2 regions of the Rhodococcus sp. K11/5 genome follow, and region 2 is predicted to be linked to the other one. Evidence: riboswitches for the same ligand, from Rfam matches in the RefSeq annotation. Region 2 holds a riboswitch; the other holds the start of a gene.
What was found. A riboswitch is a leader RNA that binds a small molecule or an ion and turns the genes downstream of it on or off. The one in region 2 is predicted to bind S-adenosylmethionine.
Positions count from the first base shown of each region.

Region 1 (14,469 bases), 1.4 Mb from region 2:
TCCGCTGTCGGCGACGATGGCCGCTGTACGTTCGGCCGGGTACCGGGGATCGACCGGCACGTACGCCCCGCCGGCGCGGGCGATCGCCCACATTGCGGTGACCGAGAGGTGGGACCGCGGAAGAACCATGGCCACCAACGTGTCCGGTCCCACGCCGAGGTCGATCAGATACCTCCCCAACGCGTTGCTGCGCCGATCGAGCTCGCGGTAGTCGATGACCGTGTCGCCGTCCACCACGGCAGGTCGGTCCGCGGACAGACGGGTGGCACGATCGAAGATCTCCGGCAGCACGGTCGGGTCGGGACCGCGGCCACCGTCGCACGCGGCCGCGAGAATGCGTCGGTCCGCAGCGGTGAGGATGGCCAGATCGGCCAGCCGGGTCCGGGGTTCGGCCTGTGCGAACGCGACCAGGAAGCCGACGAAACGCTCGTTGTGACGGTGGATCTCGTCCGCGGAATACAGCGCCGGGTTGCCCTCGAGATCGACTCGGATTCCCCCGTCGACCTCGGTCGCGGACGGACGGGAGTCGTTGTCGCCGTAGGCGTCGTACACCGTGAGGGCCATGTCGTCGGCGGGGCCGGACGTCAGCAGTTCGAGGTGCGCGGTGACATCGCCGAACTCGATGTTCGTGCTGAACAGCATGAGGTTCACCGTGGGCCCGAACGAGGTGTTCCCGACGCGATTCTCCCCGGCGATCTCCGAGGCCGGAAGCAGTTGGTGACGCAACGATGTGGGGATGCGGCCGCCGACCTCGGTCACCATGTCTCGCACCGTCGACGTCGGTGCGGTGGACAGGGGAAGAGGCACCGCGTTGGCGGTCATCCCTGCGCTGGTGCGCATCCACGCGGACACCCTGGCCGCCAGCGGAAGGGTCAGGACGACGTCGTCTCGGTCGGTGCATCGGCCGAGATAGGCGGCGAAAGCGGCGATCACCAGTCCGGACACGGTGGTCCCCGCTCGGGTGGCGCCGTCCCGCACCGCGCGGTCCTCGGACGTGTCCAATCTGCGATCGGCGCGATGGTTGTGCGCGGAGGGGGCGGAGGTGCGTCCGCTCAGCGACACGGGGTCCGGCAGTCCTCGTACGACCTCGCTCCAGTACGCCCGGTCCTTCGCGATTCGTGGTGAGGCGCGGTACCGACGATCCGCTTCCAGGAATTCACGAGGGTGGCGGGAGCGGGCGGGCGGTGGGGTTCGACCGCGCTGCACGGCGGTGTAGATCTCGCCGGCGCGACGGGCCATGACGGCCGCCCCGTATCCGTCGATCAGGGTGTGGTGCGCGCGGGCGTACCAGTAGAGGTGGTCGGGGCCGATGGTGATGAAAGCGGTGGTGCACCCGCGGGTCGACATGAGGTCGGCCGGGCGCGTGTAGTCGGCGTGCATCCACTCCCTGGCCGCGGCCGTCGGATCCGGTCGATCGCTGACGTCGACCCACGTCGCTTCCGGGATGTGTACCGAGTCGACGATCTGGACGGGGAGCGCGGCGTCGCCCGGCGACGGCACGAAGCGCGTCAGCAACGAACCCGTTTCGATGGTCGCGGTCCGAGCGCAGTGTTGCAGCAGCTCGAAGTCGATCGGTCCGCGAATTTCGAGGTAGTGGGCCACGGACGCCGATACGTGGGGGTGCAACTGCTGGGCGAACCACATGTCGCGCTGAACCGAGGTGAGCTCGAACGTCTCGTCGTGCTCGGTGTCGATGTGCGCCGTGTGCTCGTCGACGCGGTCCGTGGGGGCGCTCGTCCCGGTCACATGTTCCATCTACGGTTCCGTCCCTACAGCGAAGTGTTCGAAGGCCGCGAACCGATATTCGGTCTCCCGCTACTTCCCGACGTCCGCACAGTACGTGCACTCGAGCGCGTTTCGAGGGCTCCATCGGAGGTCTTGTCACGGTCGACCGGCACCCGTGACGAAGTTTGGTCAGGTTCCAGCAATTCGCTTGTTCGACGAACGTATGTTCGAATAAGTAGGGCTCGGGAACGAGCCTCGAACGACGGCGAAAGGGGTGGGGTCGGTGTCGTGGAACGACGGTCCTCCCACGTGGTCCGAGATGGAACGGGTGCTGTCCGGACGGCCCCGGGTCGTGGACCCGCTGGTCGGTGACGGAGGAGACAGCCCGGCCTGGTCGCGCAAGCGCGAAGCGTACGTCGGGGCGATCGAGCGCCCGCCGAGCGCGGTTCCGTATGCGGAACTGCACGCCCATTCGGCGTTCAGTTTCCTCGATGGGGCGTCGCAGCCCGAGGAGATGGTGGAGGAGGCGGCGCGTCTGGGACTGGACGCGATCGCTCTTACCGATCACGACGGAATGTACGGGGTCGTCCGTTTCGCCGAGGCGGCGCGCGAACTGGGTATGAAGACGGTGTTCGGAGCCGAGCTGTCCCTGGGGCCCGGCGACGGGACCGTGGCGGGCCCCCGCACAGGTGCTCCCGACCCGGCCGGCACCCATCTGCTGGTGATCGCGCGCGGTCAGGAGGGGTATCGGCGCCTGTCCCGTCGGATCGCGGCGGCACATCTCGCCGGAGAGGAGAAGGGCAAGCCGATCTACGATTACGACGAGTTGACCGCTGCCGCCGAGGGGCACTGGCAGATTCTCACCGGATGCCGCAAAGGCAGTGTGCGACAGGCGTTGACGCAGGGTGGTGTCGCGGCCGCCGAGAACGCGCTCGGTGATCTGGTCGAGCGCTTCGGTGCGCGGCGGGTCTCGGTGGAACTCACCGACCACTGCACGGCGGAGGACGACGAGCGCAACGATGCGTTGTTCGAGATCGCCACTCGTGTCGGCGTGCAGGTGATCGCCACCACCGCAGCACATTTCGCGAGACCGGAGCGTCGGCGGTTGGCGATGGCGATGGCCGCGGTCCGGGCCCGACGCAGCCTCGACGACGCGTCGGGATGGCTTCCGCCGCTGGGTGGCACCCATCTGCGCTCGGGGGCGGAGATGGCTCGGATGTTCGAGCGCTATCCGGGTGCCGTTGCCGGTGCGGCCGCGCTGGGAGCGGACTGCGCGTTCGATCTCCAGCTCATCGCGCCCCAGTTGCCCCCGTTCGACGTTCCCTCCGGCCATACCGAGATCACCTGGCTGCGTGAGTTGACGATGGTGGGGGCCGCTCGCCGGTACGGTCGCCGTGAGGACGAGCCGGCGGCCTACGCTCAGATCGAGCACGAGTTGGCGACCATCACCGAGCTCGATTTTCCCGGCTACTTCCTGGTGGTCCACGACATCGTCGATTTCTGCAAGAGCCGTCGAATCCTCTGTCAGGGTCGAGGATCCGCGGCCAACTCCGCGGTGTGCTACGCCATCGGGATCACCAACGTCGATCCGGTACGCAACGGGCTGCTGTTCGAACGATTTCTGTCCGTGGAGCGGGACGGGCCGCCGGACATCGACGTCGACATCGAGTCGGATCGCCGCGAAGAGGCCATCCAACACGTCTACGCGAAGTACGGGCGGGATTACGCGGCGCAGGTCGCGAACGTGATCACCTATCGGGGCAAGTCGTCGGTTCGCGACATGGCGCGCGCACTCGGAGCCTCGCAGGGTCAACAGGATGCGTGGAGCAAGCAGATCACTCGGTGGTCGGGAATCGATCGGAACACCGACGAGGTGACCGGGATTCCGGAGCCTGTCCTGGATCTCGCGGCGCAGATCGAGAACTTTCCGCGTCATCTCGGAATTCACTCCGGGGGCATGGTGATCTGCGACCGGCCCATTGCCGACGTGTGCCCGGTGGAATGGGCCCGCATGGAGGGGCGAACTGTCCTGCAATGGGACAAGGACGATTGTGCCGCAGTGGGACTGGTCAAATTCGACATGCTCGGACTCGGCATGTTGTCGGCGCTGCGCTACATGATCGACCTCGTCGACGAGCACAAGGGGCTCACCGTCGATCTCGCCGAACTCGATCTCGGCGAGCCCGCCGTGTACGAGATGCTCCAGCGCGCCGATTCCGTCGGTGTCTTCCAGGTCGAGTCGCGGGCCCAGATGGCCACACTGCCACGGCTCAAACCGCGAGAGTTCTACGACCTGGTGGTGGAGGTCGCACTCATCAGACCCGGTCCCATTCAGGGTAATTCGGTGCACCCCTACGTCCGTCGACGCAACGGTCTGGAGCCGGTGACCTTCGACCACCCCTCGTTGGAGCGAGCGCTCGAGCGCACCCTCGGGGTGCCGCTCTTCCAGGAGCAGCTGATGCAGATGGCCGTGGACGTGGCCGGCTTCTCGGCGACCGAGGCCGACCAGTTGCGACGGGCCATGGGTTCGAAACGAAGCCCGGAGAAGATGAACCAGCTTCGTCAGCGGTTCTACGACGGGATGAAGAAGCTGCACGGTATCGAGGGGACGAAGGCGGACCGCATCTTCGACAAGCTGTATGCCTTCGCGAATTTCGGTTTTCCCGAGAGTCATTCGCAGAGTTTCGCGTCCCTGGTGTTCTATTCGTCGTGGTTCAAACTCCACCATCCGGCGGTGTTCTGCGCCGGTCTGCTCCGTGCTCAACCCATGGGCTTCTATTCGCCGCAGTCCCTCGTGGCCGATGCCCGACGGCACGGGGTGACCGTGCACGGTCCGGACGTGTCGCGAAGCCTCGCCCACGCGACCGTCGAAGCGGGCGGTATGGATGTGCGGCTGGGATTGGCCGAGGTGCGGGGCATCGGGACGGATCTGGCGGAGCAGATCGTGCGCGTTCGAGACGAGGGTGGCCCGTTCACATCGTTGCTCGATCTTACCGGGCGGGTGGAGCTTTCGGTACCGAGGGCGGAGTCCTTGGCGACGGCCGGTGCCCTGACCTGCTTCGGAGTGACGCGTCGGGAGGCCCTCTGGGCTGCCGGTGCCGCGGCGGGGGAGCGGCCCGACCGACTGCCGGGGCTGGGCGCGTCCGTACGAGCGCCGTCGCTGCCCGGCATGAGTTCGTGGGAATTGGCGGCGGCCGACATCTGGGCAACCGGAGTGTCGGCCGACAGCTATCCCACGCAGTTCCTGCGGAAGCAGTTGGACGAGATGGGCGTGGTTCCTGCCGACGGGCTGCTGGCGGTGGCGAACGGGGATCGAGTGTTGGTGGCAGGAGCCGTGACCCATCGTCAGCGTCCCGCGACTGCCGCCGGGGTCACGTTCATCAACCTCGAGGACGAGACGGGCATGATCAACGTGGTGTGCTCGGTGGGGTTGTGGGCCAAGTACCGCAGTCTGGCGCAGCTGTCGCAAGCGCTGTTCATTCGCGGAATCGTCCAGAACGCCGAGGGGGTGGTGACCTTGGTCGCCGATCGTCTCGATCCTCTCGATCTTCGAGTACTGCTGCGGTCCAGAGACTTTCGGTAGGTAGCACGAAGGACCCGATCACGTGCTCATGATCGGGTCGGCTCGTGACCTGTGCTCGGCCGAGCTACTCGAGGAAGTATCTCTCGGGGAAGAAGTAGTGGTTGGGTCGCCCGCGTCGGTCGGGGTCGAGGACGGCCGGTGGGTGCCACAGGGTCAGGCCGGCGTGGCGGTGTCCGGCGGGGGCTCTGGTGGTGGCCCACTGGTTGGGGGCGGTGCCGATGAGGCGGTGGTGCATCGGGCAGGCGAGGGTGAGGGTGTCGATGTCGGTGTAGCCGCCGTCGGCCCACTCGTGGGTGTGGTGGGCCTGGGTTCTCATGGCGGGTCGGGTGCAGCCGGGGAAGGTGCAGCCGCGTTCGCGGGCGAACAGGGCCAGACGCTGATCGGTGCTGGCGCAGCGTTTGCTGCGCAGTAGTTGCAGGGTGCGGCCGGAGGCGTCGTCGAACACCGCGAGGTACGGGTGCGAGGCCGACGCCAGTCGGATGAGGTCGCCGATGGACAGGGTGGTGCCGGTGGTGGGGGCGAGTCCGGCGGCGGCGGTGAGTTCGTCGATGCCGATGGTGGCGACGACGGTGGTGGGAAAGCCCCGGTGGGTGCCGAGGGTGCCGGAGGCCAGCACTTCTGCGAGGAGGTGTTTGAGGGCGTCGTGGCGTCGTTGCCCACCGGTGCGGAAATCCCGGCCGGCGCGATCCGCAGCAGCAGGGTCGGAGGCAGACTTCTCCCCTGGTACGGCCTCGGGGGTACCCGAGGCCCAGTCCAGGTCCAGCTCGAGGTCGAGGGTGGCGTCGTGACCGGCTCCGGCGTAGTCGGCGGCGTCGAGATCGTCGACAGGGCTGTCGACGTCGTCATCGTCGGTCTCGGCGGCGTCGTCAGGCACGGCAGGGCCGGCGGAGTCGTCAGCGTCGTCCATATCGCCCGCAGCGTCATCGACATCAGCGCGATCGGCGTCGGTTGCGGTCTCGTCGTCCGCGCCGTTCGCGCCGTCCGCGTCCGCGTCCGGTGTCTGTGTGGGGGGTTCGGCGGCGCCGGCCGGGAACCTCACCCCGTCGGTACCGGCATCGTCCTCGCCGGGCATGCAACGCCCCGGAGTGGACAGCGCCTCGAACGCCACCTCGAGCATCGCCCGCAGATGCGCATCGACACAGAAACTGCCCGTCGACATCCCGTCCACCCCCTGCGGGTCGAACCGGATGAACCGCTTCCGCGCGGCATCGTGGTCGTCGGGGGCGGCGCCGTCGGGGTCGAGCAACTCCAGGATCCGCTTCGCCGCCACCGCCAACTCGTCCGGGCGCACCCACCGGGCCAGGTCCACCAACTGCTTCTCCGCCTGATCACGCTGCCCCGGGTCCGTGCGAGCGGGCAGATCCCGATGGAACTTGCGGATCACCGCCACGTGCCCCGGATCGAGGACTCCTTCGCGGGAGGCTGCGGCGACGTGGGGCATCCGCGGGTCCACCGGATCGCCCGTCAGCGTCGTCCGGTCCGCGAGGTCGGCCGCGACGTGCAGGCGCAGGGCGGCATTGCGGGGAGTGACGCGCAGCAGATGCGCCAACGCCGACGGCGCACCCCCGGATCCCAGGGCGCCGACGACGTCGTCGAACCCGCCGCGTTCGACGACCTCGTGCAACCAGGTGTGCGAGGCCCCCACCAGGGTGCGGATCACCGTCTCCGCCCGCACCAGTACCGCGCGGGTGTCCGCGGCGGGCAGCGACCACGAATCGAGCGCCGCCACCGCCGACACCGCGGCTTCGAGGTCGGCGATCACCGCACCCGCCGCCGGGTCGGAGATCGCCGTCGACACCACCGGAACACCAGCAGCAGAACCAGCAGCATCGGAATCACCGGCAGCCGAGCCGTCCGGGCACGGCGAGGCCGGCGCCTCAGCCTCGGCTGCGTCGCTCACCCCCTGATCCTGCGGACCCCCCGGTTCCATACGTCCAGAGTAACCGACATATCGAACAAGTGTTCGATTACTTACTCCGAACGTAAAGGGTGCAGTTTGTGTCGAGGAACAACTCCATTCTGGCTGGCTAGCATGCACGTCATGCGAACACGATTGCTGGTGACGCTCTCGATTCTCGGCGCTCTTTTCCTGGCCGGATGCGCGGAGAACGAACCGGATCTGGGTCCGGGCACGGCCGTCGACGTCGTGGAACAACCAGGAACCGAAGCGATGCTCGATTCGGTCGGCCCCGCCGACGCACCCGCGCGCGGCCAGTTCTCGACGTCGGAGTCCTCGCGGCAGGACGTCGTCAACGGATTCCTCGCTGTCACCGTGGACGAACCGCAGGAAGTGGCCGACCGCGCTCAGGATGCGGTGAGTACACGAGGTGGCCGAGTCGATTCCCGGACGGACTCCCCGGCGGTCGAGGATCAGATCGCATCGAGCTCGCTGACACTGCGCATCCCGGTGGACGAACTCGACGCGACCCTGGTGGAACTCCGGGATCTCGGCACCGTGACGTCGTCGAGCCTCGATCGATCCGACGTGACGATGCAGAGCCAGGATCTCTCGGCTCGAATCGCGGCGCTGCAGGCAACCGTCGACCGGTTCCGAGAACTCCTCACCACAGCCGCGGACACCGCGGACCTCATCGCCATCGAAACGGCGTTGTCGGATCGACAGGGAGAACTCGACAGCCTGCGTTCCCAACAGCAATCGCTCGACGACCGGATCGAACTGGCGACGATCACGCTGCAACTCACGGCCACCGACCCCGACGAGGTGTCGTCCGGGGGAGTGACCGGCGCGATCGTGGACGGATGGAACGCGCTGCTGAGTGCTCTGGGCGCCGGGGTTCTCTTCATCGCCGCCGCGCTGCCCTGGCTCGCGTTCGTCGCCGTGCTGGTGGGAATCGTGATCGTCGTCCGAAAGATTCGGCGCCGCAGGGCGAAGGGTCAGACGCCGCCGGCGAAGCCGAGCTGACGCCACGCCTCGTAGACGACGACCGAGGCCGCATTGGCCAGGTTCATCGAGCGTCGTCCCTCGAGCATCGGAATGCGGATGCGATCGGTGACGCGAGGATCGTCGAGTACTTCGGGAGCCAGTCCGGTGGGCTCGGGACCGAACAGCAACACGTCCCCTTCCCGGTACTCGATCGAGGCGTAGGACGTCGTGGCGTGCGTGGTGAACGCGAACACCCGATCGGGTGCCAGCGCCTCCCACGCGGTCGCGAGGTCCGGGTGAACGGTCACCGAGGCCAGATCGTGGTAATCCAGCCCGGCTCGGCGCAGTTTCGGTTCGGACAGATCGAACCCGAGCGGCTCGATCAGATGCAGTTCGCAGCCGGTCCCGGCAACCAGACGTATGGCGTTGCCGGTGTTCTGCGGAATCCGGGGTTCATGAAACATCAGTCGAAACACCGCTTCACCCTGCCATGCGCCGCCGACGGACGCGGACGTGGGAAACTGGCCCCCGTGACCGCAACGCGACTGGACGGAAAGATCACCCGCGACGAGATGTTCGTGGACCTCACCGCGCGGGTCTCCGCGCTCCGGGAGAAAGGCATCGTCCCGGGACTGGGCACAGTCCTGGTGGGCGACGATCCCGGATCCGCCGCTTACGTCCGTGGCAAGCACAACGACTGCGCCAAGGTGGGAATCCACTCGATCCGCAAAGATCTGCCCGCGGATGTCACCTCGGACGAACTGGACGCGGTCATCGACGAACTGAATGCCGATCCCGCGTGCACCGGGTACATCGTGCAACTGCCTCTGCCGAAACATCTCGACGAGAACCGCGCCCTCGAGCGGGTGGATCCCGCCAAGGACGCCGACGGCTTGCACCCGGTGAACCTCGGACGTCTGGTTCTCGGAAAGGAATCGACGCTGCCGTGTACGCCGCGCGGGATCGTGCATCTCCTTCGGCGCTACGACGTTCCCATCGCCGGGGCGCACGTGGTTGTCGTGGGCCGCGGGGTCACGGTGGGGCGTCCGATGGGTCTCATTCTGACCCGACGCTCCGAGAACGCCACGGTCACCCTGTGCCACACGGGAACTCGTGACCTCGCGGCCGAGGTGCGTCGCGCCGACATCGTGATCGCCGGCGCCGGCGTTCCGAACCTGATCACCGCCGACATGGTCAAGCCCGGTGCGGCCGTCGTCGATGTCGGGGTCTCGCGGACCGACGACGGACTCCGCGGAGACATCGCGGCCGACGTCGCCGAGGTCGCCGGATTCCTGTCCCCGAATCCCGGCGGAGTCGGGCCCCTCACGCGTGCGTTCCTGTTGAGCAATGTGGTCGAGAGCGCCGAACGAGCAACGGCGACGAGCGGACGATGACGCGGGACGCGATTCGCCGCAGCCTGCCGATGATCGCCGTGGTGGTGGTCATCGCGGCGGCCGTCGTGCTGGTTCTCGCGGACCGGTGGCGACGCGGGGCGTTCGTCTTCGGCCTCGCCACCCTGCTCGCGGCCGCGTGCCGTTTGTTCCTGAGCACCGAACGCGTCGGGCTTCTGGCCGTGCGGTCGCGGATGTTCGACACCCTGTCGCTCGCCGCGGTCGGCGGAGCCGTCGTGTGGCTCGCGGTGTCGATCGACCCGCTGGGCACCGACTGACGGGTTCGATACCCGGACCCGAGTTACCGACCCGACCGACGGGTCCGGCGGGTCAGCCGATCGAGTCGGTCGCCAGATCCATCGTGGCCAGCAACATCGCCGCGACCGGCTCCGGCTCGGTCAGAAATCCGTCATGACCGTCCCTCGAGGAGATGATTCGCAGACCGTCGCAGGTCGGAATCAGGTCGGCGATCTCCTGCTGCTGACGCAGCGGATAGAGCCGGTCGGAATCGACCCCACCTACCACCGTCGGCACCGTGACCGATCGCAACGCCTGCTCGATTCCGCCGCGGCCACGACCGACGTCGTGCCGGTTCATCGCCTCGGTGAGCAGAACGTACGTCGCCGCGTCGAATCGACCGACCAGCTTGTCGGCCTGATGCTCGAGGTAGCTCTGGACCGAGTAGCGACCGCCGGCCAACGCATCCTCGCCCACCTGGGACGAGTTCCCGAACCGCGCGTCGAGTTCGTGTTCCGTGCGATACGTCAGGTGCGCGATGCGACGGGCGATCTTTAAGCCGGTCAGGGGCTCGACACCGGCGTCGAAGTAGTCCCCGCCCCGCCAGTCCGGATCGCCGGTGATGGCGGCCATCTGCGTGGTCTGCGTCCCGATCTGATCCGCGGACGCCCGCGCGCCGACCGCCAACACCAGGCCCGACGCGACCCTGGCGGGATGTCCGACGAGCCATTCGAGTGTCCGCATGCCCCCCATGGATCCACCGACGACCGCCGCGAAGCGATCGATGCCGAGCACATCGGCCACCATCGTCTCGGCCGTGACCTGATCCCGAATGGAGATGGCGGGGAAGCGGGAGCCCCACGCTCGGCCGTCGGGTGCGAGCGACGAGGGGCCGGTGGTGCCGCGGCACCCACCGAGGACGTTGGTGGCCATCACGCACCAACGGTCGGTGTCGAGAGGGAGGCCGGAACCGACCAAGCCGGTCCACCAACCCGGCGACGGGTGATCCGGTCCGGCCGGGCCCGTGAGGTGGGAGTCGCCGGTGAGCGCATGTTCGACGAGCACCACGTTGTCGCGCCCGGGCGACAGCGCCCCCCAACGCTGAACGGCCACGGTGACGTCGGAGATCACGTCGCCGTTCTCCAGCGGCACATCACCGATGTGCACCGAGCCCACTCGCCCGTCCGGCGGCGGAAGCGCCGACGAACGGGCGAACGATGGGGTGTCGAGTATCAAGATGCGGCCCGGAAACCCTTCTCCAGATCGGCGACGATGTCGTCGATACCCTCGATCCCGACGGCGAGCCGCACGAGGCCGGGAGTGACCCCGGACGCGATCTGCTCGTCGGGCGTCAACTGCGAGTGCGTCGTCGACGCGGGATGTATCACAAGAGAACGCACGTCCCCGATATTAGCGACATGGCTGTGCAGTTCGAGCGCATCGACGAAGCGTTTGCCCGCATCCAGGCCTCCGGCCAGCTCGAACGCCACGATGGCGCCGGTCCCGCGCGGGGCGATGTCCTGTCCGCGGCGGTACCACGGCGACGATTCGAGGCCGGCGTAGTTCACCGATGTCACATCGTCACGGCCTTCGAGGTACGTCGCGACGGCGGTGGCGTTCTGCACATGCCGCTCCATGCGCAGGCTGAGTGTCTCGATGCCCTGACTGATGAGAAAAGCGTTGAACGGGGACACGGCCGCACCGATGTCGCGCAACAGCTGTACCCGCGCCTTCAGCGCGAAAGCCGGTGCGCCGAGGTCGGCGAACACGACGCCGTGATAGCTCGGATCGGGGGTGGTGAAGTTCGGGTGACGTCCCTGCGTCCAGTCGAACGTGCCACCGTCGACGATCACTCCGGCGACGGCTGTGCCGTGGCCGCCGAGGTACTTGGTCGCGGAGTGCACCACGATGTCCGCGCCGTGCTCGAGCGGCCGGATCAGATACGGCGTCGCGACCGTGTTGTCGACGATCAGCGGCACACCGTTGTCGTGGGCGACCGCAGAGACCCCTGGAATGTCGAAGATGTCGTTCTTGGGATTGGAGATCGTCTCGCCGTAGAACGCTTTCGTTTTCGGCGTGACGGCGGCGCGCCACTGGTCGAGATCATCGGGATCGTCGACGAACGTCGTGGTGATGCCCATCTTCGGCAGGGTGTAGTGGAACAGGTTGTACGTGCCGCCGTAGAGCCTGGGGCTCGAGACAATGTGATCTCCGGCTTCCGCGAGGTTCAGAATCGCGAGCGTCTCCGCGGCCTGACCCGACGCGAGCATCAACGCCGCCACGCCGCCCTCGAGGGCGGCGATGCGCTGTTCCACGACGTCCTGGGTGGGGTTCATGATGCGGGTGTAGATGTTGCCCGGCTCGGCGAGACCGAACAGCGCGGCCGCGTGGTCGGTGTTGTCGAACGTGTACGAGGTGGTCTGGTAGATCGGCAGAGCACGGGCATGGGTGGTGGAGTCGGCGACCTGACCGACGTGGACCTGCCGGGTTTCGAAGCTCCAGTTGAGCGCGGGATCGTCGACGGGGGCGCCGACTTCGTTCACGAGTTCGGCGTCGTTCGGGGTATCGGTCATGACGGTTCTGTGTCCTCTGCTGGTGGTCGAACAGAGCCCGATCGAGTCGGTGACCATGCGGTGCGCGGACCCGGTCGGCGCGTGCTGCGTCGTGGGTCGGACACGCCCGAGATCACGGAGTCGGGTCGGGCACGAGGGAAGTGGTCGGGGCCTATCGCGAACAGCTACACACGTGGAAACCTCCGAGTGGCCGCGTCGGAAGCGGCCGGTCGGGGCCGAAGGATCGGCCCGGTCGGTGGGCCCGAGGTGACGGACCCGCGCTTGCTCTCGGCTGTCGTACTGCGCCGAGTAACCCGGTCATCACCCGGGGCACCCCACCGCGGTTGGAGGGTTGCCGGCCAGCAAGCCGGGGCTCGATGCTGGCGCTCATGACCTTGTCGAGAATGGTAGCGGGTCCGGGAAAAGGGGTGAACGAGTGCCTCGAATTCGTCCGCCGGGAGCCCGCTCAGGAGTGGTGCGGCACCGAGACGAGGCCGGGGTCCCAGCTGTCCGAAGGGTCGCGTGGAATGCGGCCCGTCCAGACGACGACGGCCTGCACCGCGCAGCCGAGTGCATTCAACCGTTCCACCGCGCCCGTGAGGTCGCGCCAGGTGGAGCGCGCGGTGTCCACGACGAGAAGGCAGGGGCGCGGCGTGGCAGACAGGGTGGTCACGGCGGCGAGGGACAGTTCGGTGGTCCGATACGTGTACAGCCGACCGGCGGATTCGTCGATGTTGCGGCCGGACCGGTGAGGGGGACTTCCGGGGGTCAGCTCGTGCAGGGTGCGCGGTCGACCGACGAGCGCCGAGGCCGCGGCGAGGTCCCGGCCGAGTTCGCAGTCGGCCGGGTGGCTGAGCTGAACGACAGTCAGGCTGTCGTGCTCCGAGACGCATCCGGCGATGTCGAGCAGTGCGAGCGCGAAAGTGGGCTCGTCGGGCCGGACCGTGGCCGCGGGGAGCCCCAGGCGATCGACGACGTCTTCCCCCGGAGCGAACTCGGTGAATCGGTCGCGCCCGTAGCGGACGACGGGGACCGCCACGGCCAGCACGACGAGAGCGGCCACCGACACCGCGACCGCATCGACGAGAGCTCGGACGTCGAGGGACCCACCCGAGAGCCCGACCGTCGACCCGAGCCGCATCAGCCCGAGCAGTAGCGACGCCGCCACGAGCACGCGTCGCCGACGCGCGAACGCCGCGACACCGGTGCGCAGTGCCGTCCCGCCACGCGGTCGTGCGGCCCGCCGGGACGGACGACCCGGGGGCTCGACCATTCGTTCGTCGGGCACGGGTGTCCGGGGCGCGGGTGTCCGGGGAACGGGTGTCTCGGAGACCGAGACGTCCGCCGGTTCCATGCGTGCGGCGAGTTCGCGGCCCGCCGCGCTCCACGGGGAGGGAACGAACGTGCCGATGCCCGTCATGCGCGAACCGGCAACGGCGACACCGAGACCGCACCGCGTTCGAGCAGGGCATCCGCACCGCGTTCGAGCAGGGCGTCCGCCCAGGGCGCCGTGTAGATGGTGTCGAGGTACCGCTCGCCGAGATCCGGCGCGATGGCGACCGCCCGCGGCATCGCAGCCAGGGAATCGGCCGGCCGGTGATCGGCCAGCCATCGGGCAGCGCCACTGACCACCGTTCCGGTGGAACCGCCGAAGAGAAAGCCGCGTGCGGCGAGGCGCCGACACATCCGCACCGTGTCCGCCTCCGGGACCATCACGACATCGTGGACGAGACTCTCGTCGAGCATCGATGGCCGGATACCGGTACCGAGGCCCGGAATCATCCGCACGCTGGGAGGTCCGCCGAACGTCACCGACCCGACGGTGTCGACCGCGACGATGCGGACGTCGCGGCCCGATCGAGCGAACCATCTTGCGCAGCCCATCAGAGTTCCCGTGGTTCCGGCGCCGATGAACACGACGTCGACGTCGGGGAACTGTCGAGCGATGGCGGGGGCGGTGCGCGCGAAGTGCGACTGCCAGTTGTTCTCGTTCTCGTACTGGTTCAGCCAGACGTACTTCGAATCCGACGCACACAGTGTGCGCACCCGGTCGATCCGCGCCCCGAGCAACCCGTGAACCGGATCCGGTTCGGTGAT
Region 1 is NZ_CM143721.1:1,859,544-1,874,012, forward strand. It holds gene ACY466_RS08980 (amino acid adenylation domain-containing protein) at 1-1,755, opposite strand, end outside; gene ACY466_RS08985 (error-prone DNA polymerase) at 2,009-5,308, shown strand; gene ACY466_RS08990 (HNH endonuclease signature motif containing protein) at 5,373-7,208, opposite strand; gene ACY466_RS08995 (DUF4349 domain-containing protein) at 7,350-8,231, shown strand; gene ACY466_RS09000 (tRNA (cytidine(34)-2'-O)-methyltransferase) at 8,204-8,668, opposite strand; gene ACY466_RS09005 (bifunctional methylenetetrahydrofolate dehydrogenase/methenyltetrahydrofolate cyclohydrolase) at 8,723-9,586, shown strand; gene ACY466_RS09010 (DUF3017 domain-containing protein) at 9,583-9,861, shown strand; gene metX (homoserine O-acetyltransferase MetX) at 9,914-11,059, opposite strand; gene ACY466_RS09020 (bifunctional o-acetylhomoserine/o-acetylserine sulfhydrylase) at 11,053-12,393, opposite strand; SAM riboswitch class IV at 12,646-12,767, opposite strand; gene ACY466_RS09025 (hypothetical protein) at 12,839-13,792, opposite strand; gene sbnA (2,3-diaminopropionate biosynthesis protein SbnA) at 13,789-14,469, opposite strand, start outside.
Region 1: it holds a riboswitch for S-adenosylmethionine, as region 2 does, so the genes downstream of both, ACY466_RS09020 (bifunctional o-acetylhomoserine/o-acetylserine sulfhydrylase) here and ACY466_RS02420 (aminotransferase class V-fold PLP-dependent enzyme) in region 2, are expected to answer to the same signal.

Region 2 (14,469 bases):
GCGTTCAGAGTCAGCCGGACCTCTTGCTCACGGTCGTGGATCTCGGCGGACTGCACGTTCCCGTCGTCCAGCTGCGCGACGGCCACGGACGTGTCGACCGTCTCCCAGTCGCGAGTGTCGTCCGAGAAGTAACTGAAGGCGAAGATCACCAACAGAATTGCGGCCACGATCGCCAGGTTGCGGAACAGTGTCTTGCGGTTCATACAGCGTCGCCCTCGATGGCAGTGAAATGTGCGTACAGGCTCCGGACGTGTCTCACCTACAGGTGGGACCCCCGAACTGTCAGGTTACCGCGAATGCGGACCCGGCAGCAGAAGCGTTCCTCCGGCCAACGAACCGTGAGGGCCATTCGGTTCCCGACGCCGCGGCGGTTCCCTACCCGGCGTCGGCGACCGTCCGCGCCCACGGGCGCTCCGTCTCGAGCTGCGCGGCCAGGGCGAGCAGCATCGCCTCCGACCCCGGTCGGCCCGCCATCTGCACGGCCGTCGGGGTTCCGGAATCCGGGTGGAGCCGGGCGGGCACGCTGATCGCGGGCCAACCGAGCAGGTTCCACACGGCCGCGAACGGCGCATACCGAACGTTGGCGACCAGGTTCGACGCCCACCCGCGCCGGCTCCAGCGCGCCGCCGCGATGGGCGGCTGCGCGAGGGTCGGGGTGAGGACGACATCGCGATCGGCGAACCACTCGTCCATGCGTCGTTCCAGGTCCGCGATCTGCTCGGGCCGCACGTAGCGTTCGAGCCGACGGCCGACGGCGATGTGGCGACGCGATCGCTTCTGCAGGGCCTTCGGATCGAGTCCCTCGGCGTCCGCGGCAGCACCGGCGGTCCACCGGGCGAGCTGTCCGAGCGGGCTGGCCGGGTAGGAAAGCTCGGCGGTGGCCACCGTGTGTCCGAGCCGAGCGAGGATGCGTCCGGATTCCTCGGTCACCGCGGCGAAGTGTCGATCGACCCGAACGAGGGGCGACGGCGTACCGGTGGCGATCCCGACGCGCAGCGACGCGGGCGGATCGACGTAGGCGAGCGACGGGTCGCCCGCCATGACCGAGAGCATCAGGGCGGCGTCGCCGACGGTGGTGGTCAGCGGGCCGTTCTCGGCCATCCCGTACCAGGAGTCCGCGCCCAGATCCGACGGGACGAGCCCGCGGCCGGGCTTGATGCCCACCAGGCCGCAGTCGGCGGCCGGGATCCGGATGGAGCCCATGCCGTCGTTGCCGTGGGCGATCGGAACCATGCCCGACGCGACGGCGGCGGCCGATCCGCCGGACGAGCCACCGGGAGTGCGGTCGGGGTTCCACGGATTGCGGGTCACGCCGCGGGCGTCGTCGGTGGTGCCCCACATGCACAGCTCGGGCACCGCGGTGAGTCCGACGACCACGGCCCCGGCGGCGCGGAGTCGGCCGACCACCGGGTGATCGGCGGCGGACGGTTCCGTGGACGTGGCCCGGGAGCCGTTGCGCATGGGGTACCCGGCGACCTGGACGTTGTCCTTGATCGCGACCGGCACCCCGGCGAGCGGGAGGGCCGCGCGGTCGGCGCGAGTGGCGACCGCATCGGCTTCACGCAGCACCTCGTCGGGCCGCACCACGACGAAGGCACGCACCGCGTCGTTCTGCGCGGCGATACGGTCGAGCGCCTCGGACGCGACGGCGGCAGGTTGGAGGATTCCGGCGCGGACGTCGTCGGCGATCTCCTGCGCGGTGCGAGCCATGTCAGCCTCCGTAGACCTTCGGGTCCAGCAACCCGATGTAGGGAAGATCCCGGTACCGCTCGTCGTAATCGAGTCCGTAGCCGACGACGAACTCGTTGGGGATGTCGAAGCCGACGTTGGCCACCTCGATCTCCACCTTCACCGCGTCGGGCTTGCGCAGGAGAGTGACCACCTCGAGCGAGGCGGGCTGCCGGGTGGCGAGGTTCTTCTTGAGCCAGGACAGGGTGAGCCCGGAGTCGATGATGTCCTCGACGATCAACACGTGCCGGCCGTGGATGTCGCGGTCGAGATCCTTGAGGATCCGCACGACGCCGGAGGACGACGTCGACGATCCGTAGGAACTGACCGCCATGAACTCCAACTGACACGGAATGGGAAGTGCGCGTGCGAAATCCGTCATGAACATGATCGCGCCCTTGAGGACTCCGACCAGCAGCAGGTCGCCTTCCGGCGCGCCGACGGGATACCGCGCGGCCACCTCCTCGGCGAGCTCCGCGACACGCTTGTCGATCTCCTCCTCGGAGATCATGATCGATGCGATGTCGCCCTCGTACACGAGTGTCCCTTCGGTAGCCCTTGCCGGCGAGTCACAGACCGCGGTGAATCGGCCGGTGCTCGAGCACAAGACTGCCACGTCGACGCAGCGCAACCAACCGCACTCCACCACCGCCGCCGCCGACGGCCACCTCGCCCTGACCCCGCCAGCGTCCGACGAGGTCGTCCACCGCACGAATCTGCCCGTCCGTGCGGGGTGACGCTCCACCGGCGAGGAGCCACGACCGCACCACTCGGCGTCGCACCGGTGCAGGCGATGCTGCGAGCACGGTGACGTCGAGACCGTCCTCGGTCCGCGCGGCGGCGAACGCGTCCGCCGCCAGGTCGTCCAGCACCGCGGAGTCCTCGCGCAGCTGATCCGCCGTGCGGGCGAGGGCGGACGCGACACCTCCACCGAGCACGTCCTCGAGAAGCGGCAGGACCTCCGCGCGGACCCGGACCCGGGTGAACGCGGGATCGTCGTTGTGCGGATCGAGCCAGGGAGTCGTCCCCAGTTCGCGGCAGGCGCCGACGGTGTCACGGCGGCGTACCGCCAGCAGCGGCCGCCCGTGCGGGGGATCGTGATCGATCATGCCGCGCAGCGATCGCGGGCCGGATCCGCGAGCCAGGCCGAGCAGCACCGTCTCGGCCTGGTCGTCGAGCGTGTGTCCCAACAGAATCGGCCGTCCGCCGCGGGCCGCGTCCAGCGCGTCGTACCGGGCACGGCGGGCGGCGGCCTCCGGGCCACCGGGACCGGTGACCTCGACGGTCACCACTCGTACTGTGCGACAACCGATGTCGTCGGCCGTCCTGGCTGCGTCCGCCGCGACCGACGCCGAATCGGGTTGCAAACCGTGGTCGACGATCACCGCGTGCACTCCGACGCCCTCGGCCACCACGCCCGCGGTGAGCGCGAGCGAATCCGGACCGCCGGACAGGGCGACCACCACGTCGCCGTCCGGGTGGTGTCGAGTCAGCCACTGCCGCACCGCATGTCGGACCACCAACAGGTGCGGACCCTCCGGGAAGGGTCGCGGCGACGCGGCCGGGGACACCTCCGTCAGCCCAGGACGCGGGCGGTCCAGCGCGCCGGCTCGGCGATCTCCGACAGCCGCGGCAGCGTGTCCGCGTCCGTCCACACGGTGTTGAACCGCTCCATTCCCACCTGACCCACGACGGCGTCGACGAAGGCCTTTCCCCGCACGTACTGCGCCATCTTGGCGTCGATGCCGAGCAGTGCGCGCAGCACTCGCTGAACGGGGTTCTGTTTCCGAGTTCGCCTGCGGTCGAACGCCTGTCGAATCGAGGCGACCGTGGGCACCACCGCGGGACCGACCGCGTCCATGACGTGATCGGCGTGGCCTTCGAGCAGCGTCCCCAGCACCAACAGGCGGTCGAGCGCCTCGCGCTGTTCCGGTCCCTGCGTCGCCCGCAGTAATCCGACGATCCCCTCGCTGCCGGGGCCACCGTCACCGTTCGAGCGCGACCGCACGGCGGCGGTCAGCCGCGGAATCATCTCCGAGAGCGGCTCGTCCGCTCCCTCGCCGAGTGTGGTGACGCAGTCCTTCATGTGATCGGCCAGCCACGGCGACGAGGAGAACTGGACGCGGTGGGTGACCTCGTGCAGACACACCCACAACCGGAAGTCGCTGGGACGCACCCGCAGTGCGCGTTCGACGGACACCACGTTCGGCGCGACCAGCAGCAGCGTTCCACCGGGGCCGGTGAAGGGATCGAACTGCCCGAGGATCGCCGAGGACAGGAACGCCAGCATCGCCCCGGCCTGCAGTCCGCCGGGCTTGCCGCCGAGGAACGACCGTTCGTCGTCGACGCCCGCCGTGGCGGTCAGGTGCTTCATGGACAACGCCGCCGCGCCGATCCACTCCGGTCGGCCGAGCACCTGTGCAGCGGGGATGTCCAGTCCGTCGGCGAGGCCGGTGACGTCTCGCACCGGTCCCTCGGCTCGGACCGACGCATCCGCGAGCTCCGCGTACACGGCGTCCTCGGTGAACCGAGTCATCTTCGGCGGGCGTGGGGCCAGTTTCGCGCCGGTGCGGGCCGCGAACGCCCAGTCGACCGCGCCGGGTGTGTCGGTGTCGGTCATCGTCGGTACCCGCCTTCGCTCGGATCGATCACGTGCAGCCGCACGATCGGAGGGTCGACGCCACCGCATCCAACGCGGGCCGACCGAGCGCCGGCGGTTTGTCGTTGGACATCAACGCGAACGTGAGCACCCGGCCGTCGGTGTCGACCACGTACCCCGCCAACGCACTGGCGACGTCCAAGGTTCCGGTCTTGGCCCGCAACCATCCCGCCGCGGTGCGGTCACCGGTGGCGTAGCGCCCGGCCAGGGTGCCGGTCGCCCCGGCGACGGGCAGGTGGTCGAGCATCGGACGCAGCTCGACGCCCACGGCGTCGTCCGTGTCCCCCGGACCCGGCCCGGCCGCGCTCGCCATGATCGACCCGAGCAGCTGCGCGGGCACCTCGTTCACGAGCGAGAGTCCGCTCAGATCGGACAGTTCCACGCCCGTCACGTCGAACCCACCGTCGGTGAGGGTTCGGAGCACGGCATCGGCGGCTCCCTCGAACGACGCCGGCTCGCCGACCTCGACCGCGACCTCGCGACCGATCGCCTCGGCGAGAACGTTGTCCGAGAAACTCAGCATCTGACCGAGTCGTACCCGCAGCGGTGCGGACTGCACCGTGGCCAGCGATCCCGCGCCCGACTCCGCGGTGCCGACGGTGACCACGGCGGGATCCAGCCCCAGGGCCGACGCGAGTGCCCGACCGGTGTCCAGCGCGGGCGTCTCGGTACGCGGTGACGAGTCGACCAGCGGATCGATCCGACCGCCGTCGAGGGTCAGCGGTTCGATCGGGGTGATGAACCCGGCACCGACATCCGCGGGAAACCAGCCACGCGCCGACGACGGTCCCGTGTACGCGCTCACGTCGACGGCGATGGAGGTCACCTCCGCGCCCGAGCGTCGTACCTGCTCGGCCAGATCCGCGATCCGCGCGCCGCCGTCGAAGAAGCTCGGCTCTCCCACCGGCTGGGCGGTGAGCGTGGGGTCGCCCTCGCTGACCAACACCACCTCGCCGGCCCGTTCCCCCTCGACCACCCGCGTCGCGACGCGATGTTCGGGAGGCAGAGCGATCATCGCCGCCGCCGCGGTGAGGATCTTCGTCGTCGAGGCCGGGGTCTGCGGCACGTCGGCGTCCGAACTCCACAGCACCTCGCCGGTGGGCCCGTCGGACACGATTCCGGTGAATCGACCGAGGTCGGGGTTGCGCAGCGGATCGGCGAGTACCGCGGCCAGACCGGCCGGGGTGGGCTTGGGCGCATCGTCGGTCGCAGGGGTCACGTACGGGGTGGCCATCACCGGCTCCGGCTCGGGGGCGATCGCCGCGACGTCGTCGTCGACGGGGCGAACGGCCGCGACGCCGATCGCGCCGACCACGAGTACCACCACCGCGACGGCCAGACCGATTCGGATACGCGTGCGCCGCCGCGATACCGCCAGCGATCCGGCGCCTCGCTTGATCAGGCCCACGTCGTTCCCCGCTCTCCACCCGCATCGGCCGAGGACCGATCCCCAACCCTTCTCTCGCACCCTATCGACGCGGCCGGTTACTGTTCGACCACCGGTGAAGACCGGAGCCAAGTACGTGGCCACCGAGCAAAGGACATCGCACGTGAAGTTCGACGTGACCATCGAGATTCCCAAGGGTCAGCGCAACAAGTACGAGGTCGACCACGAGTCGGGACGCGTTCGTCTCGACCGGTACCTCTACACGGCCATGGGGTACCCCGCCGATTACGGCTACATCGAGAACACGCTCGGTGAGGACGGCGATCCGCTCGACGCGTTCGTGCTCCTGCCCGAGTCCGTGTACCCCGGTGTGCTGGTCGAGGCCCGACCCGTCGGAATGTTCAAGATGGTCGACGAAGCCGGCGGCGACGACAAGGTGCTGTGCGTTCCGGCCGGCGACCCCCGCTGGGATCACATCCAGGACCTGGCGGACGTCTCGAAGTTCGAACTCGACGCCATCGAGCACTTCTTCGTCCACTACAAGGACCTCGAGCCGAACAAGCACGTCACGGGCTCGAACTGGGTGGGCAAGGCCGAGGCGGAAGCCGAGATCACCGCGTCGGTGGAGCGTCTGAAGAACTCCGGCGGACACTGACGGAGAACCCCGGCAGGCGCGATACCGGCAGTGGACCCGCTTCCGCGGCGACGGAACGTCGCGGCGGGTCCGCTGCTAGCATTTCCGCAGAGTCCGACAACGCTACGACGTAAGGGTGCGAGATCACGATGAGCGACGCCGTGAGCGACCGTAGGAACTCCCCGCCTCGCGGTGTGTCGAGTGCTACGCAGTTTCCCGATCTGCCGGTCACCGTCGTCCTCGACCGCATCCCCATTCCCGTGCTGGCCGTGGAGCCGGGTGGCGTCGTCGTCTTCGCCAACGAGGCGTTCGACGAGCTCATGGGATTCGACGACGAGCATCCGCGCTCGGAATCCGAACTGACCCTGCAGGACATCTTCCCGGAGAACGAGCCGCTCGGCGTCAACATCGCCGAGACCTTTCTGACCACCGTCGCGACCCGCGCCGACTCGCTGTGGCGCATGTCGGATTCGCGCGGCGACATCCTGCAGGTGCGCGCCAGCAAGTCCATCCTGCGGCGCGCCGAGGACTCCGTGGTTCTCGTGGTGCTCGAGGACTTCACCGACCAGCTGTGGAACGACCCGAAGAGCGCTTTCCGCTGATCGGGTCGCGTCCCACCGGCCGCTACTTGCCTTCGAACTTCGGCGCGCGCTTCTCGAACACCGAGGTGATCGCCTCGGTCAGGTCCTCCGAGGGCAGGAACGCGGAGTTCCAGGCGGCGACGTAACGCAACGAATCCTGCACTGCCGCAGCGCGACTGTGGTCCAGCACCGTCTTGATGCCGTGCACCACGAGCGGCGGGTTGGCCGCGATCTCCTGCGCGGTGCGATGCGCGGCGGCCGTCGTCTCGTCGGAGTCGGCGAACACCTCGTTGACCAGTCCGATGCGCTCGGCCCGCGCGGCGTCGATGTCCTTGCCGGTCAGCGCCAGTTCACGCAGGTGGCCGTCGCCGATGATGGCGGGCAGCCGGGCGAAGGAGCCCATGTCGGCCACGATCGCCACCTTCACCTCACGGATGCTGAACTTGGCGTCGGCGCTCGCGTAGCGGATGTCCGCGGCCGAGATCAGGTCGACGCCGCCGCCGATGCACCATCCCTGTACGGCCGCGACGACGGGCTTGCGGCAGTCCGCCACGGCGTTGATCCCGCTCTGCATGCGCTTGATCAGGTCGTGGAACGTGCTGCGCGGTCCGGCCTGCGCGCCGGCGAGCACGGGACCGAAGTCGCCGGCCATCGCGGGTAGATCCAGACCGTAGGTGAAGTGCTTGCCGGACCCGGCGATCACCACGGCGCGGACCTCGGGATCGGCGTCGAGATCGGCGAAGATCGGCGGCAGCTCGGACCAGAAGTCCGGGCCCATCGCATTTCCCTTGCCGGGCCCGATCATGGTCACGGTCGCCACGTGATCGGCCTTCTCGACGGTGAACGCGGTCCAGGTCTGGTTCTGTTCGGTCATCGGGTCAGCGTAGCCATCCCCGAAATCCCCACCCGACGCCATATCCTCGACGCCATGGCGAGGATCCATCACCCCGGCGCATCCCGAGTCGCGGATGTACTGATCTCCCGAGGGCACCACGGCGTGATCGTCACCTCCGATCGTCCGACCCACACCGCACGTCAGGCGGCGGAGGCGCACGGCGTCGAACTGGGTGCGATCTGCAAGTCGATGGTGTTCCTGCTCGACGAGGATCCGGTGCTGTTCCTGGTCTCGGGCGCGCACAACGTGGACCTGGCCGCGACCGGCCCACGTGTCGGCGGGGTGTTGACGCGCGCATCGATCGCGGACGCCGAGCACGCGACCGGTCAGCCCGTGGGCTCCGTGGCACCGGTGGGGCATCCGACCAATCTGCCCACGTTCGTCGATTCCGCGTTGGCCGAGCATCCGACGCTCTGGGCGGCGGCCGGGGATCCCGGCACCATGTTCCGGACCTCGTACTCCGAGGTTCTGCGGATCACCGCGGGTCTGGCGGTGGAGGTCGGCGGGTGAACCTGTTCCCCTGACTGGTTTTCCGTGGGTGCTGTGTGGACACGTGGGCGCTGCAGCACGCCCGGATCCACACAACTCCCGCGGAAAGCCGATCTACCCCCGCACTTTCCGCTGCGCCACACCGGGAATCACGTCGTCGACCACGCGGCGCACCACGTCCGCGCGGGCCGCCTCGATCACCGGACGCACCGTCACCCCGTCGGCCGCCCGGACGGTGACGATGTCGGCGATCAGGCTGATCAGTCCGGTGGCGGTGCCGACGTACTGCAGCGAATCCGGCCGGGGCGCTCGGCCGGACTCCGCCACCTCGCGTCGCGCCGTGCGCGCGTCCGCGGCGAGGTGCACGTCGACATCGACAAACACTCGCGCGTCGGGGTTCGTCTCGCGCAGCGCGCGGTAGCGGTTCTGCGCGACGGACAGATCGGCGGCGACGATGCGCACCACCGCGGCATCGTCACCACCGGAGGCGTCGGCATCGGGGAGGGCGTCGGTATCGAGGAGTACGACGGAGTCGGAGAGTACGGAGGTCATGAGCGCTGCCTGTCGGTCGGACGGAAAGTGGGTCACCCGGGAGATCACCGGGGCCGACACGCACTCGCCGTGGCTCGGCACAGGTCGATGTGGCGCCGAGCCCATCGCGCGTCCGTGACCATGTTGCTCATGCTAACGACACCGCCGACTCGCGATCGCGCAACGAGACGCAGCACACACCGACCGCGCGGACCAGCCTGTGCACGTCCTCGACGGTGGTCGCGATACCGATGCTCGCGCGCACGGCACCATCACCGTGCCCCACGCGGTCCAGCAGCGGGTGCGCGCAGAACTTTCCCGCCCGGACACCGATCCCGAAGTCGTCGGCCAACGCCGTGGCCAGCGCGAACGGATCGACGCCCGCAACCTGGAACGTGACGATGCCGACGCCGTCGTCCCCGTCCGACCACACACGTACGATCTCCAGGCCCTCCACACCGGCGAGCCCGTCTCGCAACGCGTGGGTCAGCACGGCGTCGTGCTCGGCGATCCGGTCGAACCCGGTCGCGGCGAGCGTCTCGCACGCCGCCGCGAGTGCGACCGCGCCGAGAAGGTTCGGGGTGCCGCCCTCGTGCCGCGCGGGCGACGGGCACCAGGTCACCCCCAGCGATCCGTCCTCCGCCACCGTGACGCTCGACGTCGCACCTCCCCCTGCGAGATACGGCTCGGCCGCGTCCAGCCAGTCCCGGCGCCCCACCAGCACGCCCGAGCCGAACGGGGCGTAGAGCTTGTGGCCGGAGAAGGCGAGGTAATCGACGTCGAGTGCTGCGATGTCGAGACCACGGTGCGGAACCAGCTGGGCACCGTCGACCAGAATGCGAGCGCCGCAGCGATGCGCGAGCGCCGCCAGTTCCGCCAGCGGAAGAACCTCACCGGTGACGTTGGACGCCCCGGTGACGGCCAGCAGCGCCGCCGGCGTCGACCACAGTTCGGCCGCGACGCGCTCGAGCGTCTCCGCGACGGTGTCCGCGGCCCGCACCACGCGGCGGTTCCGCCACGGAAGCAGGTTCGCGTGATGTTCGACGTCGAGGACCACGGTGTCGCCGGGAACGCAGCGCGACAACAGGTTCAACGCGTCGGTGGTGTTGCGGGTGAACACCACCACGTCCTCGGCGCCCGCCCCGCAGAAGCGTCCGACCGTCGCCCGCGCGGCTTCGAACGCGTCGGTGCTCACCCGCGACTTGTGCCCCGCGCCCCGGTGCACGCTCGCGTAGTTCGGGATGCAGTCCGCCACCGCGCACACCACCGCGTCGAGCGCGGGTGCGCTTGCCGCGCAGTCGAAGTCGAGATAGCGAACCGTGGTTCCGTCGGAGCAGAGCACCCGCTCGTCGGCCCCGAGCACCGGCGGTAGCGAACGGACGGGTGTGCAGCAATCGACAGCAGTCATGACAGAGGTGTCCCCTCGTTCAGGGACCGGTGTGGGACCGATCCGCGCTTGCCGTCCCGTTGTCGGGAATCGGCCGGGTCGTCACCCGGAGCACCCCACCGCGGAGGAGGGTTGCCGACCAGCGAGCCGGGGCTTGATGCTGGTACTCGTGACCTGGAAGCAGGATGGCAAACGCTCGATGTGTTGTCAACGCCGAGCGCGGTGGGCTCGAACTCTTACGTGGCGGTAGAGTATGGCTCATGGCCAGCCCCTCCTCCCGCCGCGTCCGGGGCGTGGCCCGGGTCCTGCGACTTCTCGCGAGCCGCACGTCGGTGCTCGAGCCGGAGATCGAGGGGCTCGCCCAGCACGTCTTCCCCGGGGCCATCTGCCTGGACGTCGGCGCCGAGTACGGGCTGTACACCATCGGCCTCGCCGCCCTAGCCGGATCGTCGGGCAGAGTCGTTGCGTTCGAACCGAATCCGTCGCTCGCCCGCTGGTTGCGCATCGTCTCCCGCGTGCTGCGCACCCCCCGCGTGACCATCGCGAACACCGCCCTCGGTGACGCGGTCGGCTGGACCGAACTGTCCGTGCCGCGCCGCAAATTCCTCCCGGTGCACGGCCGCGCGTTCATCGTGGCCGGTGCCTCCGGCGAGGGTGCGAACACCGAGTTCTCCTCGTCTCGACACCGCCACGTCCGGATGGAGACGCTGGACGAGGTGTGTCGAGCGCGGGGTATGGAGCGAGTGGACTTCGTCAAGGCCGACGTCGAGGGCGCGGAGCTCGCCGTTCTGCACGGCGGCATCGAGGTTTTGAAGAACTCGCAGCCGACCCTGCTGCTCGAGATCGATCAGCGCCACCTCGATCGATACGACCGCCGCGCCGAGGACGTCGTCGATGTCGTTCTCGCGCAGGGCTACTCGATGCACGTGTGGCGCGGCGCCAGGTGGACACCCGTGTTCGAGATCGACATCGAGTGCCGCAACTACCTTTTCGTCCCGCCGGATTCCGGGAGCGTCGGAGCGGGAGTGAACGCCACCAGCACGCACACCGCGGCGGGAACGATCGCGAATCCCAGCACCACGGGGACGTAACTGTCGAACACGTCGCGGCCGAGGGACAACGCCACCGGTCCGAACGCCGTGGACCCGACGCTGATCATCGTGGCGACACCGCGAATCGCGCCGATGTGCGCGGTCCCGAAGTAGTGGGCGTAGGCCGCCGCCTCGACGGCGCGAATGGATCCGCCGGCCAACCCCAGAATCAGCCCGTAGACGACGGCCAGGAATCCGGGCTCGATCAGCGGGATGGAGACCAGCGCCGCACACAGCAACGCCATCGAGATCGCCACGCCGAGCTTGGGTGCGATCCGATCGGCGAGTGCACCGAGCGCGAGCGTGCCGATCAACCCGGCCACGGTCTGCGGGATGAAGTTCGCGGCCGCCGCGGTGGCGCTGAGACCCTGCTCCCCCAACAGCGAGATCTGATGGAAAGCGACTGCAGTGCTGAGCATCCCGGACGCGGCGAGCCCCGACGCGATGGCCCAGAACATCAGCGTGCGCATCGCGGCGCGGACGGTCCACACGTCGCCCCGAGCGTCGGCGTCGGTGCTGCCGAGGTCCGCGACGCCGAGGGACCCCGGCGTGGAGACCGGCACCTCGATCGCGCGCGGCGCCCGACGCGGCGAGGTGGACCGCAGTCCGAGCAACGCGACCGGAATCACGATGACCCACACCGCGATCGCCTCGTATCGCCACACGGCGTCGATACCGTGCGAGGCGACCAGACGCTCGAGGAGCACCGGCGCGAGGGAGATTCCCGCGGATCCCGCCGCGGCGGTGATGCCCAGGGCCAAGCCACGTCGCTTGGTGACGTGCACGGCCACGGCGGTCGTCGCCGCCAGGCCCAGGGCCCCCTGGCCGGCCATGCGGATCCCGACGAACCCCGCGGTCAGGCCGTAGACGTCGGTGGCGACGCTCAACCCCATCAGCACCGCGCCGAAGATCGCGCCGATCACGGCCATCACGGCGCGGACGCCGTACCGATCCAACGCGCGGCCGACGAACGGCATCGCGGCCGCCCCGCCGAGGGTGCCGACGAGGTAACTCAACGACAGTTCGGTGCGCGAGATGCCGAGCTCGGCGATCAGCGGATCGGTGAAGACCGAGATCGCGGCGGTCTGACCGGGGGCGGTCATGATGGACGCCACGCTCGCCATGGCGACGATCAGCCACGGCGAGGTGGCCCGCGCGGACGGCGCGGAGGTGTGGGTGGTCATGTGGTCCCGTTCATCGCGAACATCAGTGTTCCGTGGACAGGTTTCCGGTCAACCGCAGGTGCCGCGCCGCCGATTCGTCGTCAAGCCCGGTGATCTCCGCGTGCTTGCCCTTCGAGGCGTACTTCTGGGTGACGGCGTCGAGCGCCGCGACCGTGGAGGCGTCCCACACGTGGGCTCCGCTGAGATCGATGATCACGTTCTTCGGGTCACCCGAGTAGTCGAACCGGTACACCAGATCGTTGCTCGAGGCGAAGAACAGTTCACCGCTGACCCGGTAGACGCGGGTGTCGACCGATCCGTCGTGGTTCGCATCCTCGTCCGACACCTTGGTGACCGTGGTGAGGTGGGCGACGCGGCGGGCGAACAGCACCATCGCGGTCAGCACGCCGACCACCACGCCGTACGCCAGGTTGTGCGTCGCCACGGTGACCACGACGGTCACCACCATGACGGTGGTTTCGCTCTTGGGCATGCGGCGCAACGTCTTCGGGCGCACGCTGTGCCAGTCGAACGTGCCGATCGCCACCACGATCATGACCGCGGCGAGGGCTCCCATGGGGATCAGCGCGACGACGTCGCCGAGTCCGACGACGAGGACCAGCAGGAACATACCGGCCATGAAGGTCGAGATCCGGGTGCGGGCACCGGACGCCTTGACGTTGATCATGGTCTGGCCGACCATCGCGCACCCTCCCATGCCGCCGAAGAAGCCGGTGATGACGTTGGCCGCGCCCTGGCCCCAGCTCTCGCGCGTCTTGTTCGAGTGGGTGTCGGTGACGTCGTCGACGAGCTTCGCCGTCAGCAGCGACTCGAGGAGACCGACGATGGCCATCGCGATGGCGAACGGGGCGATGATCTGCAGGGTCTCGAGCGTCAGCGGAACGTCGGGCAGGAACAGCGACGGCAGGCTGTCGGGCAGTTCGCCCTCGCCCCCGACGTTGGGAACGTTCCACGCGAAGGTCACCGTCGCGGCGGTCAGCAGCACGATCGCGACCAGTGGCGCGGGGACCACCGAGGTGATTCTGGGGAGACCGAACATGATGACCAGACCGACCGCGACCATGGGATACACCAGCCACGGCACCCCGATCAGGACGGGGAACTGGGAGGTGAAGATGAGAATCGCCAGTGCGTTCACGAAGCCGACCATGACGCTACGAGGGATGAACCGCATCAGCTTCGCCACACCGAGGACGCCGAAGAGGACCTGCAGGATGCCGGCGAGGATGACGGTCGCGATGAAGTAGTCGAGCCCGTACTCGCGGGCGACCGGGGCGATGACCAGCGCGATGGCACCGGTCGCCGCCGAGATCATCGCGGGACGGCCGCCCAGGAAAGCGATCGACACGGCCATGGTGAAGGACGCGAACAATCCGATGCGCGGATCGACACCCGCGATGATGGAGAAGGCGATGGCCTCGGGGATGAGCGCGAGTGCCACGACGAGACCGGCGAGGATCTCGGTCTTCAATCGCCGGGGGGACCTGAGTGCATCGAGCACGGTGTGCTCGCTCTCCGTCACCTCGTGAGGCATCGGTGAGTCGTATCCGCTCTGTGTCGTCAAGGCGGTTCCTTTCCACTGTTCGGCGCCGCACGAACAGGCAGGCGCGCACCATCGACCGCTGGTGGCGGGTGGTCGCATCGCTGCGACCGAGGGAAGATTGCGCGGAGCCCGGACGGGCATCTCGCGGTTCACGCACGGGCGTGACGACCAAGGACGAGAACGAACTCTACTCTTACGCAACTGTAGAGTCGAAGCAACCTGCGGTTGCGCCGTGTGACCGAACGCACCTGTGCGCCGTCGCTGGTAGAACCCGCGCACGACCGAGACGAAAATCTCCCGTAGCGTAAGACTAATGTCGAGAACTTCACGCCCGCGCAGATCCGCTTCCCCCACGCGAAA
Region 2 is NZ_CM143721.1:487,981-502,449, reverse strand. It holds gene ftsH (ATP-dependent zinc metalloprotease FtsH) at 1-203, opposite strand, end outside; gene ACY466_RS02470 (amidase) at 376-1,710, opposite strand; gene hpt (hypoxanthine phosphoribosyltransferase) at 1,712-2,266, opposite strand; gene tilS (tRNA lysidine(34) synthetase TilS) at 2,298-3,329, opposite strand; gene ACY466_RS02455 (zinc-dependent metalloprotease) at 3,305-4,348, opposite strand; gene dacB (D-alanyl-D-alanine carboxypeptidase/D-alanyl-D-alanine endopeptidase) at 4,377-5,795, opposite strand; gene ACY466_RS02445 (inorganic diphosphatase) at 5,938-6,429, shown strand; gene ACY466_RS02440 (PAS domain-containing protein) at 6,570-7,010, shown strand; gene ACY466_RS02435 (crotonase/enoyl-CoA hydratase family protein) at 7,033-7,863, opposite strand; gene ACY466_RS02430 (YbaK/EbsC family protein) at 7,918-8,394, shown strand; gene ACY466_RS02425 (hypothetical protein) at 8,488-8,925, opposite strand; gene ACY466_RS02420 (aminotransferase class V-fold PLP-dependent enzyme) at 9,053-10,312, opposite strand; SAM riboswitch class IV at 10,352-10,466, opposite strand; gene ACY466_RS02415 (FkbM family methyltransferase) at 10,552-11,382, shown strand; gene ACY466_RS02410 (MFS transporter) at 11,274-12,566, opposite strand; gene ACY466_RS02405 (SulP family inorganic anion transporter) at 12,589-14,100, opposite strand; gene ACY466_RS02400 (ribonuclease J) at 14,423-14,469, shown strand, end outside.